Linked DNA regions of Peribacillus sp. FSL E2-0218. Each later gene encodes a partner of the first gene's protein in a complex. Links are inferred from orthologs where the notes say so. Each region holds a gene or a part of one and is shown on either strand. Other genes may lie near its edges. The genes, in order: mfd and uvrA.

Region 1 (4,422 bases):
AACACTATTACAAAATAGGGGGTTACGAAATGGCTCTCCATTATCGATGCCGACATTGCGGAACTAAGCTGGGCTCAATCGAGGCATACTCACTGAGCACGGAGCAGTTAGGTTTTAATCAACTTACTGATGAAGAGCGACAAGAGATGATCGTTTATGATTCCGAGGGAGATATGCATGTAAAGGCAATATGTGAAGATTGTCATGAGTCGCTGCAAAGATACCCTGAATTATATGAAAACGATTATATTATTCATTAGCGGAAGAGGGCTTTGGACAAAATCCAAAGCATTTTTCCGTTTGTCCAAATTGCTGCAACTCGTAAAATATACAACAAAAACCCGCTTGGTCGATCGGGCCAAGTTTTAATAAAAGATTTCATTTGGTTTTCGCAAGTTATAGAGAGGGGGGAAAGAAAATGAATGGATTACAAAACTTGTTCTCCAAACAAGATGATGTTCATTCGTTAATAGCGGGTATCGATGAAGGGCTTAAAGAACAAATCGTTTCTGGTTTGACAGGATCATCGAGATCGCTATTGCTGGCTTCAGTATATGAAAAGACGAATAGGCCGATTTTATTGGTCACCCATAATTTATTGCAAGCTCAAAAATTCCATGAGGACTTATCAAGTTTCATTCCCGAGGAAGAATTATATATATATCCTGCCAATGAATTGATTGCTGCTGATTTGAGTGTAGCCAGCCCGGAATTAAGGGCCCAGCGTGTGGAGGCATTGAATTTTTGGGCTGAAGGAAGGAAAGGGATCGTCATCGCGCCCATTCCAGGGGTTCGCCGAGTGCTTCCTTCAAAGGATATTTGGAAGCGGCATCAGCTTACGTTTAAGCTTGGTGAAGACATCGATCTCGAACCAACGTTGAATAACTTTATATCCATGGGGTATAACCGGTCTGAAATGGTGGCGTCCCCCGGTGAATTCAGCATTCGCGGCGGTATAATCGATATTTATCCAATCACGGAGCCTAATCCGATCCGTATTGAATTGTTCGATACGGAAATAGATTCGATCAGGACATTTTCAAGTGAAGATCAGCGCTCCATCGAAAAACTCAACAAGGTGATGATCGGACCGGTAAGCGAAGCGTTGCTCGAGCCGGAGCATATTGATAGAATCATCACAAAGCTTGAAAGCGGTTTAAGTAAAAGCTTGAAGAAGCTTAAAGACGAGAAAGCGAAGGAACAGCTGGTTCAAACGATTGGCTATGAGCTTGAACAGCTAAAAATGGGAAATAAACCCGACCAGATATTTAAATACTTAAGCTTGGCTTATGAAGATCCAGCTAGTTTAATAGATTATTTACCTGTAAATGGGTTAGTTTTCTTGGATGAAATAAGTAGAATCCAGGAAATCAATGATTCCCTGGAAAAAGAAGAGGCGGGCTGGTACACGGACCTTTTAAGCCAGGGGCAGATCATCCATGACGTGAAATTGGCGCATCCTATGCAGGAATTGATCATGAAATCCAGCAGGCCGTTTGTATACCTTTCCTTGTTTTTACGGCATGTACCGCATACGAATCCTCAGAATATCCTGAATTTTGCCAGTAAGCAAATGCAGAATTTCCACGGACAGATGAATGTGTTCAAATCTGAACTGGAGCGGTGGAAAAAGGGGAAATATACAATCGTCATACTGGGGCAGGATGACGAGCGGGTTAAAAAGCTGCATGCGGTGTTAGCCGATTATGATATAGAGGCCGCCGAGCTTTTTGATGCGAACAGCATCCTTCCTGGTAAAGTGCAGATTTTAAGAGGCAGTCTTAATAGCGGATTTGAATTGCCTATGCAGAAATTCAGCATCATCACGGAAACGGAGTTATTTAATAAGAAGTCCAAGAAATCGATACGAAGACAGAAACTATCGAATGCAGAGCGAATCAAAAGTTATTCCGAACTGAAAATCGGTGACTATGTCGTCCATGTCAACCATGGTATCGGTAAGTATTTAGGAATTGAAACGCTCACCATAAACGGCGTTCATAAAGATTACTTACATATTCGTTATCAAGCTGATGACAAATTGTATGTTCCTGTTGACCAAATCGACCTTGTCCAAAAATATGTCGGTTCCGAAGGGAAGGAACCGAAGCTCTATAAGCTTGGCGGAACGGAATGGAAGCGCGTCAAAAGCAAGGTTCAATCATCCGTGGAGAATATTGCCGATGATTTGATCAAGCTATACGCGGAACGGGAGGCGGCAAAAGGCTACGCATTTTCTCCTGATGGCGATATGCAGAGGGAATTCGAAACCTCATTCGCCTATAACGAAACGGAAGATCAACTGCGTTCGATTGTCGAAATCAAAAAAGATATGGAACGAGAAAGGCCGATGGATCGTTTACTATGCGGGGATGTCGGTTATGGGAAGACGGAGGTGGCAATTCGTGCTGCCTTCAAAGCGATTATGGATGGGAAGCAAGTTGCCTTTCTTGTCCCGACAACCATCCTCGCCCAGCAGCATTATGAAACTCTGAGGGAGCGTTTTCAAGATTATCCCATTTCAATTGGTCATATGAGCCGTTTCCGGACGAAAAAACAGCAAACGGAAACGATTAAGGGTTTGAAGGCTGGAACGGTGGATATAGTCGTAGGGACGCACAGGATTTTATCCAAGGATATCGTCTATCGTGACTTGGGCTTGCTCATCATTGATGAAGAGCAGCGCTTCGGGGTCACGCATAAGGAAAAGATCAAGCGGCTAAAAACCAATGTCGACGTACTGACACTGACCGCAACCCCTATTCCGAGGACCCTTCACATGTCTATGCTCGGTGTGAGGGATTTATCCGTCATCGAAACACCGCCTGAGAATCGTTTCCCGATCCAAACGTATGTTATGGAGTATAATGGCTCGTTGGTGACGGAAGCGATAGAAAGGGAGTTGGCCAGAGGCGGACAGGTTTATTTCCTATACAACCGGGTAGAAGATATAGCAAGAAAAGCAGAAGAAATTTCCATGTTGGTACCTGACGCCCGAGTCACCTTCGCTCACGGGCAAATGACCGAACAAGAACTGGAAGCTGTCATGTTCGGCTTTTTAGAAGGCGAGTATGATGTGCTGGTAAGCACGACCATTATCGAAACGGGTGTAGATATCCCGAATGTCAATACTTTAATCGTGAATGAAGCGGATCGCATGGGACTTTCCCAGCTCTATCAACTCCGCGGTCGTGTAGGGCGTTCCAACCGGGTGGCTTATGCATTCTTCACTTATAGGAAAGATAAGGTCTTGACCGAAGTGGCAGAAAAAAGGCTTCAATCCATTAAGGAATTCACCGAATTGGGGTCAGGGTTCAAAATTGCGATGCGTGATTTATCGATCAGGGGAGCAGGAAACATTCTTGGGGCCCAACAGCATGGGTTCATCGATTCCGTCGGCTTCGACTTGTACTCCCAAATGCTTAAAGAGGCGGTAGATGCGAAACGCAATGACCAGCCTGCCGAAGTGAAGAATACCCTTGAGATCGACATTGAATTAGATGCGTATATCCCTGATGCTTATATAATGGATGGGCATCAGAAAATTGAAATGTATAAAAGGTTCAGAGGGATCGCCTCTCTTGAAGAAGTCGAAGAGCTGCAAGATGAAATGCTCGATCGGTTTGGAGAGTATCCTCAGGAAGTCGCCTATCTGTTCCAGATTGCCGAAATGAAGGTATATGCTGAAAATGCCGGTATCGAGAGCATTAAACAATTGAAGCAGGAAATCAGCATTCTTCTTAGGGAAAAGGTAAGCAGCGACGTGGATGGTCAAAAAGTGTTTGAACTCGGCTCGAAATATGGCCGGATGGTCGGCTTCGGCATGGATGGCAACCGAATGAAGCTAGTCTTGCATATAAAAGGCGTCGAGCAAAGCAAATGGCTCAATATCCTATTTGAGATGACCAAGGGTTTACAGTTTGTTAAAAAAGAGACACAAGCAACCAAAAACTAATCGTGATTGATGGTCCTCTTATCAGAAAACGTTTTTAAGATACCATGGTAATAAAATGCATGAAAAAGAAAAATTTTTTCAAAGTGCATAGAACTTACCATTAGAAAAATACTATGTACAATAGCTGGTGATGATTATGTTACAAAAAGAGGATTTATCAAATCAATTAGATGAAAGTGAGGCAACATTTGATGAAAGCAACTGGTATCGTTCGCCGAATTGATGATTTAGGAAGAGTCGTCATCCCGAAGGAAATTCGAAGGACCCTTCGTATTCGTGAAGGGGATCCATTGGAAATCTTTGTCGACAGAGATGGTGAAGTAATCTTAAAGAAATACTCTCCCATTAGTGAACTAGGCGATTTTGCAAGGGAGTATGCAGAAGCCCTTTATGATAGCCTTGGAAACCCAGTTATGATATGTGATCGGGATACTTACATTGCAGTCGCAGGCGGCTCCAAAAAAGAA
Region 2 (3,786 bases), 4.8 Mb from region 1 along the record:
AGGATTCCTTCGCTCGGAGCGGTCGCTCATCCAAACGATGGGCCGTGCTGCACGTAATGCCAACGGGCATGTCATCATGTATGCGGACCGCATCACGAATTCGATGGAGCTTGCCATCAATGAAACGAAGCGGCGCCGTGAAATTCAGGAGCAATATAATGAAGTGCACGGAATCCTGCCGCAGACCATTCAAAAGGATATCCGTGACTCCATCAGGGCTACACATGTGGCGGAAGAAGGGGAAGAGTACAAAGAAGATCTTGCGCCAAGCTTTGCGAAGCTCCCGAAAAAAGAGCGCCTAAAAGTGATGGAAAGCATGGAAAAAGAAATGAAGGAAGCAGCAAAGGCGCTGGACTTCGAGCGTGCTGCCGAGCTGCGTGATTTATTACTAGAGTTAAAAGCGGAAGGGTGACGAAACATGGCAATGGATAAGATTGTGATCAAAGGCGCAAGGGCCAACAATTTAAAGAATATTGATATCACGATACCGAGGGACAAACTAGTCGTCCTTACTGGATTATCTGGATCTGGAAAGTCTTCCTTGGCCTTTGATACGATTTATGCTGAAGGGCAAAGACGTTATGTGGAATCATTGTCCGCTTATGCGCGTCAATTTTTAGGTCAGGTGGATAAACCGGATGTCGATGCGATTGAAGGGTTATCACCTGCCATTTCCATAGACCAGAAAACGACCAGTCGCAATCCCCGATCAACCGTAGGGACCGTTACGGAAATCTATGATTATTTAAGGCTGTTATATGCACGTGTCGGCAGGCCTACCTGTCCGATCCACAATATAGAAATCAGCTCCCAAACGATTGAGCAAATGGTGGACCGCATCCTTGATTATCCTGAGCGCACCAAGCTTCAAGTATTGGCCCCGCTAGTCTCTGGCAGGAAAGGGACACATGCGAAGGTCTTGGAGGAAGTCAAGAAACAAGGATATGTCCGCATTCGTGTGAATGGGGAAATGCATGATTTAAGTGATGAAATCGTACTGGAAAAAAATAAAAAGCATTCGATCGAAGTGATCATCGACCGGATCGTCATTAAAGAGGGCGTTAGGGCCAGGCTTGCCGATTCATTGGAAAGTGCGTTGAAGCTTGGTGAAGGCAAGGTCATCATTGACGTCATGGGTGAGGAAGAACTGCTGTTCAGTGAGAATCATGCTTGCCCATATTGCGGGTTTTCGATTGAGGAATTGGAACCAAGGATGTTCTCCTTCAATAGCCCGTTTGGCGCCTGCCCTGATTGTGATGGTTTAGGGGCAAGGCTTGAAGTGGACCGGGACCTGGTCATCCCGGATAAGGATTTAACCTTGCACCAACATGCCATTGCCCCATGGGAACCGACAAGCTCACAATATTATCCTCAGCTGCTTGAGGCGGTAGCCAACCATTATGGAATCGATATGGATGTGCCCGTTAAAGAATTGCCTGAGGATAATATGGATAAGATTTTAAATGGCTCAGGCAAAGACAAGATTTATTTCCGCTATAAGAATGATTTTGGAAGAGTGCAAGAAGGATATATTACCTTTGAGGGCATCTTAAGAAACATCGAGAGGCGTTTCAAGGAGACGAGCTCGGATTATATCCGTGAGCAAATGCAAAAATACATGTCAGAGCACCACTGTCCAACCTGTAAGGGCCATCGTTTGAAAAAGGAAAGCCTGGCCGTGCTCATCCAAGGGGTCCATATAAGTCAAACGACCGCTTTATCGGTTGAAGATGCCTTGATATTTTTCGATGAGCTTGATTTGACGGAAAAAGAGGCCGCGATCGCCAGGCTGATTTTACGGGAAATTCGCGAGCGGCTCGGGTTTTTGGCTAATGTTGGTTTGGAATATTTGACGTTGAGCAGGGCTGCCGGGACATTATCAGGCGGTGAAGCGCAGCGTATCAGATTGGCAACGCAGATCGGTTCCCGATTGACGGGAGTGCTGTACATTCTGGATGAGCCTTCTATCGGACTCCACCAGCGGGATAACGACCGCTTGATCGAAACGTTGAAAAATATGCGTGAAATCGGAAACACCTTGATCGTTGTCGAGCACGATGAAGATACGATGCTTGCTGCCGATTATTTGATTGATGTCGGACCTGGGGCAGGGGCCCATGGAGGGGAAATCGTGGCCGCCGGAACTCCGGAGGAAGTCATGAACAATCCTGACTCGTTGACGGGTCAATATTTGGCAGGGAAGAAATTCATCCCCTTGCCATTGGAGCGCCGAAAAAACGACGGCCGTGTCATCGAAATAAAAGGTGCCAAGGAAAATAACCTGAAGAATGTGAATGTGAAGTTCCCGCTTGGCGTCTTTACCGCCGTGACTGGAGTTTCTGGTTCGGGTAAGAGTACATTAGTGAATGAGATCCTTCATAAGTCATTGGCCCAAAAGCTGAATCGTGCAAAAGCCAGACCAGGGGACTTTCGTGAAATCAAGGGGATTGAGCATTTGGATAAGGTCATTGATATCGACCAGTCCCCGATTGGAAGGACCCCGCGTTCAAATCCAGCCACGTATACAGGCGTATTTGATGATGTTCGTGATGTTTTTGCGACAACGAACGAAGCGAAAATCCGCGGTTATAAAAAAGGCCGTTTCAGTTTCAATGTGAAGGGTGGCCGCTGTGAAGCCTGCCGCGGCGATGGCATCATCAAGATCGAAATGCATTTCCTTCCGGATGTCTATGTTCCATGTGAAGTCTGCCATGGAAAACGGTATAACCGGGAAACGCTTGAAGTGAAATATAAAGGGAAAAACATTTCAGATATCCTTGATATGACAGTGGAGGAAGGCGTCAGCTTCTTTGAAAATATCCCGAAAATCAAACGGAAGCTCCAAACGATATTTGATGTGGGCTTGGGTTATATTAAGCTTGGACAGCCAGCCACGACATTATCAGGCGGTGAAGCACAAAGGGTGAAGCTTGCTTCTGAATTGCATCGCCGTTCGACCGGACGCTCCTTCTATATCCTGGATGAACCGACTACCGGGCTCCATGTCCATGACATTGCAAGGCTGCTTGAGGTGCTGCAGCGCCTGGTTGACAACGGCGATACCGTTTTAGTGATTGAGCATAACCTTGATGTCATCAAAACGGCGGACCATATCATTGACCTGGGACCGGAAGGCGGGGACAAGGGCGGAACGATTGTCACCTATGGTACACCTGAGAAAATATGTGAGGTTTCCGAATCATACACGGGCAAATATTTAAAGCCAGTATTGACGCGTGACCAAATCCGCATGGAAAACTTGATCGAAGCAAAAGAACAAGAGCATGAACATGCATGAAAGGGAGCGAGCCATTAGGCTTGCTCCCCTTTGGTTTTGGGAAGAATCGGCCCAAGGTCAACGTCGCCATGATCTTCGCGTTTTCCTGCAGGCTGCCTGTTATTTTGTAGAAAAATGAAAGTTAGCATTTAATCAATCATTTGATTAAATGCTGGGAAAGCAGAATATTTCCGGGGGAATATCATATTTTCCGTTTCGGAGAATGTCAGTTCACTTTGTCGAATGATGGTAAAAACAGGATTTATGAAACTTTTTAGATATCTAGGCGTATGTATGAATAAAATGATAGAAGAAAGTGAGGAATGTTCATGCAGGAGGAAAGAAAGAAGATTCTAGAAATGATTCAGGATGGAAAGCTATCCGCGGACGAAGCCATGGGCCTATTGGAAGAATTGGAGAAAGCCAGTCAGGAAAGTGAAGCAAAAGGGCAGGTACTGCAAAATGAATTATCGACTGTAGTCGTGGAAAAGAAAAGTGAAGGAAGCACT

What was found.
Region 2: the proteins of mfd (region 1) and uvrA are in contact, whole or in part, in a crystal structure (PDB 4DFC), measured with the Escherichia coli proteins. The link is inferred for Peribacillus sp. FSL E2-0218 from one-to-one orthologs.

The regions. Positions count from the first base shown.
Region 1 is NZ_CP150304.1:64,078-68,499, forward strand. Bases 55-4,155 are described here. They hold mfd (transcription-repair coupling factor), read left to right. Parts: upstream 55-418; coding sequence 419-3,955; downstream 3,956-4,155. Other genes in these bases: MHI53_RS00335 (anti-sigma-F factor Fin family protein), read left to right, coding at 55-260; spoVT (stage V sporulation protein T), read left to right, coding at 4,147-4,155. In the rest of the region: more of MHI53_RS00335, read left to right, coding at 30-54; more of spoVT, read left to right, coding at 4,156-4,422. UniProt on the Escherichia coli protein: Couples transcription and DNA repair by recognizing RNA polymerase (RNAP) stalled at DNA lesions. Mediates ATP-dependent release of RNAP and its truncated transcript from the DNA, and recruitment of nucleotide excision repair machinery to the damaged site.
Region 2 is NZ_CP150304.1:4,850,993-4,854,778, reverse strand. The notes cover bases 34-3,498. They hold uvrA (excinuclease ABC subunit UvrA), read left to right. Parts: upstream 34-418; coding sequence 419-3,298; downstream 3,299-3,498. Other genes in these bases: uvrB (excinuclease ABC subunit UvrB), read left to right, coding at 34-412. In the rest of the region: more of uvrB, read left to right, coding at 1-33; MHI53_RS23540 (DUF4097 domain-containing protein), read left to right, coding at 3,607-3,786. UniProt on the Escherichia coli protein: The UvrABC repair system catalyzes the recognition and processing of DNA lesions. UvrA is an ATPase and a DNA-binding protein. A damage recognition complex composed of 2 UvrA and 2 UvrB subunits scans DNA for abnormalities.